One region of the Peribacillus sp. P4_C12 genome, then DNA from elsewhere that is predicted to be linked to it. Evidence: riboswitches for the same ligand, from Rfam matches in the RefSeq annotation. Region 1 holds a riboswitch; the other holds the start of a gene.
The links. A riboswitch is a leader RNA that binds a small molecule or an ion and turns the genes downstream of it on or off. The one in region 1 is predicted to bind ZMP and ZTP.
Positions count from the first base shown of each region.

Region 1 (6,792 bases):
GCAAGTTTTCAGTGTTTTACTCGTGAATTTTCATGATTTACTCGTGAATTTTCATGATTTACTCGTGAATTTTGCAGTTTTACTCGTGAATTCCACCAATTTACTCGTGAATTTTGCAGTTTTACTCGTGAATTCCACCAATTTACTCGTAACAATTTCAATAAACTTAACAAGTGATGACTGTATGCACTCTACTCGCCCCCCTTCTTTGTTGATTCACGCAGCTAAAGTGCGTACGATAGAAATAAACGGAACAAAAGGGAGATGGATTGATGTTGAAAGAAAAGATCATTGCTTGCTTTAGTGGTGGCAAAGATTCCACGTATATGCTTCATAAGCTGTTAAAAGAAAACAAATATGAAGTCGTATCTTTGCTTACAACCGTAACAACTGATGATGAAACATCCGGACACATGGTTGATTTTAAATTGATTCAAGCTCAAGCAGAATCCATTGGAATTCCATTATACAAAATTCAATATCCTTTATATGATGGAAAAGGTTTTGAAAAAGACCTTATTGACGCCATGAATTTTTTTGGCAATCAAGGTATCTCAAAAATTGCATTTGGAGATCTCTTTCTGGAGGATTGTATCGAATACAAAAAGAATTTAGTTGAGTCTAATAGTTATGAACTAATCCTTCCTTTAGCCGGAATCAACACGAAACAGTTAGTCCAGGAGTTTATTGATTTAGGGTATAAAGCGAAAATTGTCAGCATTCGTTTAGATAAGCTCGATCCTTCTTTTTTAGGAAGAGATTTGGACCAAAAATTTATAGAAGATTTACCAGATGATGTAGATCCATGTGGTGAGTTTGGTGAATATCACTCATTCGTATATAACGGAGACATTTTCTCTAATCCGATACAACTAGACTTGGAAGATGAAATGTTTGTACTTCCTGCCAATCCATTATTCAGCGAGGTTGGCTATAAACGTGTAGTAAAAGTTTAAATTCTTCATTATTATTGTCAGGTATCTTAAGGAAAAAAATCAAAAGGATGCCTGACACCTTTTTTTATGATCTCAATTCAGCTTTTACATTATTTGCGGATTCAATCTTATCAAGATACAAACTGAGTGAATCCCCATTTTCCATTATAATTACGATGAAGGTTTTGTATAGCTCACTTTTAACTGATTATGGATTGGTTTTGTATCTAGCAAAATACGCTATTTTTTAAACTATAAAATTTTCCATGCCCATTTATGGGAATACCGTTCCAATCGCCAGCACAAAAAAAACATGGTCATAAAGTAACCATGTTTTCATTCTACTCATATACACTAAAAGTTATTTATTGAAAAATTCTTTGTTAATTTTTTCAGCCTCAGCCATGTATTCTGTTTTAATCCCACTTTTAACTCCCCACCAATAGAAGCCAAGTGCTAGACATGCGATGACCACCATATCCCAGCCAAATGTAAGAATATTTTTTCCGCCGAACTTCTCACTTCCAATATAAGAAATCAAAATCATACAACCTAAGTAAAGAAGCATCCAAACACCTGATAAAAATTGTTTTTTGAATCCATTCCATTTATTTTTCGCTTGATAATAAAAGTAAATAGGAAGTCCAATGGCAATGATGAAAACGACTTCACCTGTTAATGGCCAACGCGCCCAATATAAAGTAAGCGATGCAAAAACAAATCCACATGGTGCAATAATAGAAGCACCTTTTAAGTAAAATGGACGATTAAAATGAGAAGCTGTACGTCTTAATGTTGCCAATGCAACTGGCCCCATGATATACGAAATAAGTGTAGCAACTGAAATCACTTCAGCAAGTACGCCCCATCCGCGGAATAAAAATAAAAAGATAAAACATACTCCTAAGTTTAATAACATCGCTGGACGAGGAACACCATAAAGTGGATGTAATGTACCAAAGATATTCGGTAAGTACCCATTTTTCTGCATTCCATAAAGCATACGCGAAGTTGTCGCTGTATAAGTAGCACCTGTACCAGACGGTGATACAAATGCATCTACATACAATACAATCGCTAACCAGTTAAGACTAAGAGCAATTGCCAAATCAGCAAAAGGTGAATTGAAATTCAGATGACTCCATCCGTTCACGATCATAGACGGATCAACTGCACCGATAAACACAACTTGTAATATAACGTATATAAAACCTGCAATTAGAATAGACCCAATAACAGCAATAGGTATGGACTTATTCGGCGACTTAGCTTCTCCTGCCATATTAACGGGACTTTGAAATCCATTAAACGCAAACACGATACCAGAAGTAGCTACTGCTGTTAAAACGCTTGCCCAACCATATGGTGCGATCCCTTGAGAACTTGTAAAATTTTCACCATGAAATCCAGCAAAAAATAACGATCCTGCCATTACACCTGGAACAATTAATTTAAAAATAGTAATAAATGAATTTGCCTTAGCAAAAAGGTTAACTGTCCAATAGTTGAAGAAGAAATAGAACAATAGTAGTAAAGAAGCTATGAATAATCCTTTGATCGTTAAGATATTGTTATCAACTAAAGAATGAGTCCATCTTGCCCATTCCCAAGGCCACGTACTCATATACTGTACTGAAGCAATGGCCTCAACGGTAATAGTCGAAGCGATAGATATCCAGTTTGCCCACGCAGCTAAAAATCCAATAAAAGAGCCATGCGAATATTGAGGATACTTAACCATTCCTCCAGCTTCAGGAAACATTGCCCCAAGCTCTGCGTAAGATAATGCGATAAATAAAATTACAACCATACCGATAATCCAAGAAAAAATAGCTGCTGGTCCTGCAATCTGGGCAGCTTTCCACGCTCCGAACAACCAACCTGAGCCGATAATAGAACCAATACCTGTCATAGTTAAAGCAAAAGTCCCCATCTTTCTATGCATATTACTCATCCCTACTACACCTCTTCCTAGGAAAATAAAAAACACTTGATCTAAAAAATCAAGTGTTTGCCCAGGCGCGCGGCTTATACTCTATATGCTCCCCCATGGTACTCCATGTTGCGCCAGTTACATATAGAAAAATAGTTTTTTCTTAGTATATAGGATTTTTTTAAATTTCACAATACTTGAAAAACATTTATATTTTATTAATAATTCCATTGTTTTTTCGGAATTTACTATTAATATTCTTTTTAATTTGAAAAAATTAGGTGGATTAAGCTTCAAAAAGCAAACATTCGATTTCTAGAACTACATGCTTCAACAATATAATCATTTCCCTTTAACATTATATTTAAAAATCTTTAATAGCTTATATGTGCAAAATAAACCGTTCCAAATTAATGGGTATTCCCGATTTTCTTTATTCCTTTTAAGGTTCGGGTTTATTGCAATAATATCATAGCAACTTTGTTCAAAATACCCGATTTGCTAGAATCAACCATAACGGTGGGGAGGTTCCATGACCACAATGGGATATAAATCCCCCATATTTCTAAAATACCTTATCGGTTTTCAATTTCACTGGATTATTCCCCCTTTACTCCCAGTGTTCTTTTCTTCCGCAAAAAAAGTCATGCACAAGTTGGGGAAAAAGCCTGAGGGATGAAGATCTCTCTTTGCTTTGTCCACAATTTATGCACAACTTTAATTAGTGTCTATTATATTTAAACTAACTGTGAAACACACTCAGCATAGCTAGAATGATGAACGTAGATTACTAGTATTTTAATGTTTCCTTGAACAAGATGATGTCCCTAAATCCTTACTTGCTTCTTAACTGGAAATATCATCATCGGTCTTAGCCTCTAATGGTACTCGCTTCTCCATTTTTAAAATGTAATAACTTGCTACGACTATAGCTAGGAAAACGACCCCAACAATCAGGGAAATTCGAGTACTAGGGTTAATCCACATACCAACCAGCACCATCAGTAAAAATGCAATTGTTGCATAGTTGCTGTAAGGGGCAAAAGGCATTTTGAACGGGTGGTTTTCCATTTCCGCAGCTCTTACCTTTCTGAATTTAAGCTCACTAATAAGTAAGACAAACCATGGAATCATTCCAGGTAGAACACTGGCACTGTAAACATAAAGGAATAGTTGTGGCGGTGCAAGGTAGTTCAAGACAACACCAATTGCTAAACCTAAAAGGACAGCAATCGTACAATAAGCTGGCACTCCATTTTTAGATACTTTCGCAAAGATTTTAGGAGCTTGACCGTTCATTGCTAGAGTGTAAAGCATACGACCTGCACTGAAAATCCCACTATTACATCCAGACATCGCCGCTGTGATTACGACAAAGTTAATAATACCTGCTGCTGCAGTAATACCTATTTTAGCAAAGGTTGAAACAAACGGACTACCGATGTCATCTAGTTGGTTCCAAGGAAAGACTGTCACGATGACAAAAATAGCGCCAATATAGAATATTAAAATACGCCAAATGATGCTTTGGATAGCTTTTGTTACAGTCTTCGTTGGATTTTTCGCTTCACCCGCAGTGATACCGATAAGTTCAACGCCCTGATAGGATGCTACAACAAGGGAAAGCGCAAAGAAGAACCCTGTCCAGCCTCCGGTGAAGAAGCCGCCATTTGCCCAAAGATTTGATAATCCAATTGCATCACCGCCATTTCCAAATCCGAAAAAGATAAGACCTAGTCCAGCAATAATCATCAGTACAATCGTTATAATTTTAATAAGCGCAAACCAAAATTCAAATTCCCCGAAAGATTTTACAGAAATGAGGTTTGCAGCCCCTAGGATAACCATGGCAATCACACCTGGTATCCATGCGGGTAAATCTGGGAACCAATACTTCATATACATTCCAACGGCAATTATCTCGGACATTCCGACGATTACCCACTGAAACCAATTACTCCATGCAGTCATATAACCTGCTAAAGGATGAATATAGTTACTCGCAAATGTTGCAAACGAACCCGTAGTAGGCTCTAAATAAAGCATTTCTCCCATAGAACGCATGATGAAAAATATAAAAAGACCAGCGATAGCATAAGCTAGCATTACAGATGGTCCAGTCCATTTAATCGTACTTGCTGATCCCATAAATAACCCAACACCAATGGTACCGCCCAAAGCGATCATCTGAATATGACGTGCCTCTAGCCCTCTCTTTAATTCTTTGTTTGACATGTTTAATTCCTCCAGATGTAATATTAGCGACTATACTTCGTACAAGGTTATTAAAGTCTTTTTCTAGCCCCTAATTAACTCTCAATTTAGATTAAAACAACTGTTGATTCTTTTTCCATACTTATGATTAGATTTGAAAAGTTCCAATTCTTTATCATATCGAATAATTTATAATCTTATCTTATAATAATAAATATTCTGTAAAAAAACAAATGTATTTCTAGAGGAAACACTAACCAGTATAAAAAAATTCAATCACTAAAAGTGATATTAGATATATTAGTATTTTAAGAAATCAATAAAATAACATGAGCCTAATAAGATAAAGTAGGGAATTTAACACAACCAAAGAAAACCCAGTCTTTAAAGACTGAGCTCAGTTCAAATGGCCTTTTTCTAGAGAAAGGTAAGGGAGTTATTATAGAAAAAAGTCAAACTTTAGTTGCAAATATATTGACTTTCAAGAAGTTTAATCCGATCATATAACTCTTTGTTTACAAGTGTAGGCACACCGTATTTCTCACCTAATTTTAATATCGTACCTGCAAATAACTCAACCTCACTGTAACGTCGAGCTTCGATATCTTGAGCCATGGATGGCTTTCCTTCTGGGCTTAATGCATCCAATACACTTAACCAATAATCCAGATCTCTTTCCGTTAAATGAATTCCTTCTTTCTCTGACAGAACGATAACCTCTCTCATGGCAGAAATCATCATTTCTCTTGCATGACCCTTTCGTTGAATTTCACCATAATTTCTTTTATAGACAGCAACAGTTTGATTAACACCAACATTCAGCATAAATTTCCCCCATTGCCGCTTATACATATCCGTATCTATCTCATATGGGACATTCACTTTTTCAAAAAAATCTGCCACCAGCTGAACCTTTTCTGAAACCAAACCAGGTTCCCGCTCACCAAAGCAGAGCATGCCCATATGGTCGTATGTCAACTTATTTTCTTCTTTAACAGCATCCATACCTTGCGCAACACAATATAAGACTTTATCCTTTCCATACGCCTCACCAATAATCGCTTCACTTGTGATTCCATTCAAAGCAGAAATAATAATCGTCTGTTTTCCAATTTGATTCTTCACCGCTTCGATAGCATCTTCCAATCCACTAAATTTAACAGTAAAAATCATCAAATCTGCAGGCTCGCATATTTCTTCAGGCGTTACATAATGAAAGTCACAACGCTCACCATTGCAATAAACCCCATCCTGGACATATCTCTTTATTCTAGCTGTATCCGCAATAATCCTCACATTCTTCTTCGGCATTTCCTTTGATAAATGATGTCCATATAAAATGCCCAGTGCTCCTAATCCAACAATTGATACTGTCTTTATCGCCATAGCATCTCTAATCCCTTTCACCTTTTTACCTAAATATTATCACACTATTCGGAAAACAGTCGCGATTAAAATGCCAGTTCTATGGTATGAATTGTTTAGAAAAAAACCACCTAGAAAAGCTACAATATTGTGAAATATCAATAATGACACGAGGGGTTTGTAACTTCCTTACAGCTTCCTTTTGGTTCATGTATTTCACTAAAAAGCAAATTAAGTCTTTAACGAAGTCTACTCTTCTGCGGAACGATAACCACAAAATTTGTTGTTGTTTTTTGTATTGATTTTAAAGCGGGCCCCGTTATCCATCGCTCCAGTAACTATGGC
Region 1 covers NZ_JBFUIB010000003.1:37,237-44,028, reverse strand. The annotation lists gene AC1DUW_RS01820 (hypothetical protein) at 23-304, shown strand; gene AC1DUW_RS01815 (Dph6-related ATP pyrophosphatase) at 273-956, shown strand; gene AC1DUW_RS01810 (APC family permease) at 1,297-2,889, opposite strand; ZMP/ZTP riboswitch at 2,942-3,020, opposite strand; gene AC1DUW_RS01805 (amino acid permease) at 3,715-5,103, opposite strand; gene AC1DUW_RS01800 (ketopantoate reductase family protein) at 5,542-6,468, opposite strand.

Region 2 (3,605 bases), on a different contig from region 1:
AGTGGAAGATGAAATAAGCGATATTAATTATTCACTAAAACAGCAAACTGTCGGATTCAAACATTTAGTTGGCCAGTATAAAAAGATTCTAAATATGAACTTCATATTAACGTTTTTTCAGGTCTTCACTGGGATTAATGCTGTAGTATACTTTGCTCCAATCATCTTTGAAGGAGTGGAAATTAACGGGTGGAGCGGATCGAATATAGCCAACTTCGGGATAGGTACCGCCTTAGTTATTTCCACGGCWATATCGYTATTCATTGTTGATAAACTGGGAAGAAAAACATTATTAATCTATAGTATTGGCGGGCAGGTCCTACCAYTAATCGGTTTAGCACTATTTTCAGATTTTACGATATTTAGTATGGTTTGTGTGTTYTTATATGTATTCGCGTTTGGAATCGGTCTAGGTCCTGTATTCTGGCTATTCATACCTGAAGTGTTACCTTTGCAAGCAAGAGCGATCGGAATGGGRGTCATTACATTTTTACAGTACACATTGAATTTTCTTTTTTCGTATACTTTCCCGCCATTGTTAAGTGTCATTGGAAATAATGTCTTCTTAATATACGCRGTATTATCAATAGTTGCTTGCGTATTTATTCACTATAAAACACCAGAAACCAAAGGGAAAACTTTAGAAGAAATTGAAGAGTACTGGCGTCAGCAAGATATGGAAAAAGCTATTAAACCTGCTTAAGGGTTTAACCCTTCCAATACAAGAACTAAAGATAAATATTGAACTAACAGAAGAACATCTATTAGAAGAATATTCTTTTGCTGAGGGGACTGAGTAATGGGGAATTCTACTAAATAATTCTGTCAAAGGAACTGAAATAGGATAACCTTTTAAAATTGTAGTTGAAGGTTGATGGAGAATTTGATAAAATATAATTAATTTAAAAGACTATGTGTGACTGGCGAAACGCGGATAACCGTGAGGGAGCATATAGTGTCGTAGCCGTTCGCCTGGGCAGAGGTAAGGGAAATTATCCCTTGCCTCTTTCTGTTTATTAGGAGAGGATAGTGAAGACTTAAATCCATTATTAGAGAATACACAGATTTTTATGAAATTTGATTAGTAGCTTGCTTAACATCTTGTTAATTAATTTAGGAATTTAAAAACTATCATAAATTAAAAGAGGAGAAATAATATGAGCACATTAATTTTAGAAAAACTGAAAACAATCAAAACCTTAAATAATATTGCTGAAAGCGGGTTAAATGTATTCAATAAGGATAACTTTACTATCGACAATGACAGTGAAAATCCTGATGCTGTTGTTCTTCGTAGCTTTAACATGCATGCATTAGAATTAGGCGATAATTTAAAAGCAATCGCAAGGGCCGGAGCGGGTGTCAATAATATTCCCGTCGACAAATGCACAGAGCAAGGAATTGTTGTTTTTAATACCCCTGGTGCTAACGCTAACGCTGTAAAAGAAATGGTACTAACCTCTTTAATGGCTTCATCTCGTAACCTTTTTGCCGGTGTGGCCTGGACAAAGACGTTAGAGGGTGAAGGAGAACAAGTTCCAAAGCTTGTAGAAGCAGGAAAGAAACAATTTGTTGGAAAAGAAATCAAGGGAAAAACTCTTGGTGTAATCGGTTTAGGAGCGATCGGTGCGCTTGTAGCGAATGATGCACTAGGTTTAGACATGGATGTGATTGGATTTGACCCGTTCATCTCTGTCGATACAGCTTGGAACTTGTCCCGCAATGTACAGCGCGCTATGACGATTGAACAGTTGTTTGCTGAATCTGATTATATTACTGTACACGTGCCATTAACTGATGACACAAGAGGAATGTTTAACCAAGAAACATTTAGCATCATGAAACCGGGCGTACATATTTTGAATTTCTCACGTGGTGAGCTTGTGAATGAAACGGATATGGAAGCTGCACTTGAAAGCGGGAAAGTTGGCAGGTTTATTACAGACTTCCCGAATGAAAATGTATTGAAAATGAAAAATGTAGTTCCAATCCCACATCTTGGTGCCTCTACGCAAGAATCAGAGGAAAACTGTGCTATTATGGCAGCTCGTCAAGTGAAATTGTTCTTAGAAACAGGGAACATCAAAAACTCAGTGAATTTTCCAAACACTTCCCTTCCTTATACAGGAAAGCGTCGTGTGGCAACTTTCCACGAAAACGTTCCAAACATGGTTGGGCAGATCACACTGGCTATATCAGACTATAATTTGAACATCGCTGACATGGTTAACAGAAGCCGTGGGGGATACGCGTATACGATGATTGACATTGACGGTGAAGTAAACGGCGATATCATTCCTGGTTTAGAGGAAAAAATCAAACAAATCACAGGCATCGTTACAACTCGTATTATTTAACATACTTTAATGGAACAGGAAGAAAGCATACTTTCCTGCTCAAATGATAAATATTAGTACAAGCCTCAATTCCTTTAAGGAGTTGAGGCTATTTTTATTTTAGGCTTTGTTAGACAGTAATGCTGTTGATTTTTGAACAAATATAAGAGACTACTTATTGTGGTCTTCTATAGAACTAGCACCTGTTAGTATAAGAAAAGCGATTCCTATTAAAGAATCGCACCCGTTGGTTGAATGAGGAAAAGATGTAATCCTTTTAGTGACATGCTCAGATAACCTTCCTTTTTATTTGCAGTTATTATTTTAATTTCCTATGCCGGGCGAATTCATTAATACAATTCTCCACCCATCTGGATCTTCAATTGTAACACCTGATTTTTCCCAATATGGATTTTCTGGAGATACTGAATCATAACCCATACCTTTCAATCTATTTGTGATTTCTTCAATGGTTTTACTTTCAGGAATATAGAGGACAAGCAGATTATCCTTTGTTGGAGCAGGACAAGGACTCCCATCTTTATGTTGAGTAAACTCTAAATGATAGTTTGAATTGGGAAGCCCAATCATAATACCGTCATATCCCTCGTGTCCTTCAAAAGAACCGATTTTTTTCAAGCCTAATCCCTCACAATAGAAGTTTACAACCTTTTTTAGTTGATCAGTAGGACGTGCAACTCGGATTTGCGCTACTTTCATTTCTTTTGGCCATTTATTTTCCATTGTCCCATTCCTCCCTGTATATCGTTCCATAATTAAATCTATTTCTTAGCACATTGCAACTTTAACATAAAAAGACTATTAATTGGATTTACCTTCCACTTTTTTTGTTGAGTTTAACCTGACCCGTTGGTTGCGTAAGAATAAGTGCCGATCTTGTCTTAAACAACATGATTTTTTTGCTCTAAGTAAAAGAATCGTCCCCTATGAATTACAGAGACGATTCCTTATGTGGATTGTTACTTATTATTTACATGATTAATCCGCCAATTCAAGCGTATACATATACAATTTTGGATCGGGGTTAATCCAGGCGCTTTCAAACACGAAAACAACTTTATAATTTTTGTTATCAGTATAGGTGACATAGTACATTCCCTCTTGCTCCTCTTCACTTACAGGTTTACCAATCAATCCCTTCAACTCAGATAAATGAATGGTTTGCAACTGAGGATCAAAATCATCAATGCCGGTAATCGTTTTTCTACCTGTTGAATCGTCATAGAGGAATCGAACATTACGGCTCCA
Region 2 covers NZ_JBFUIB010000170.1:3,035-6,639, forward strand. The annotation lists gene AC1DUW_RS17490 (sugar porter family MFS transporter) at 1-703, shown strand, start outside; ZMP/ZTP riboswitch at 907-985, shown strand; gene AC1DUW_RS17495 (phosphoglycerate dehydrogenase) at 1,158-2,357, shown strand; gene AC1DUW_RS17500 (VOC family protein) at 2,661-3,080, opposite strand; gene AC1DUW_RS17505 (DUF4309 domain-containing protein) at 3,336-3,605, opposite strand, start outside.
Region 2: linked by a shared signal. The riboswitch ahead of AC1DUW_RS17495 (phosphoglycerate dehydrogenase) and the one ahead of AC1DUW_RS01810 (APC family permease) in region 1 are both predicted to bind ZMP and ZTP.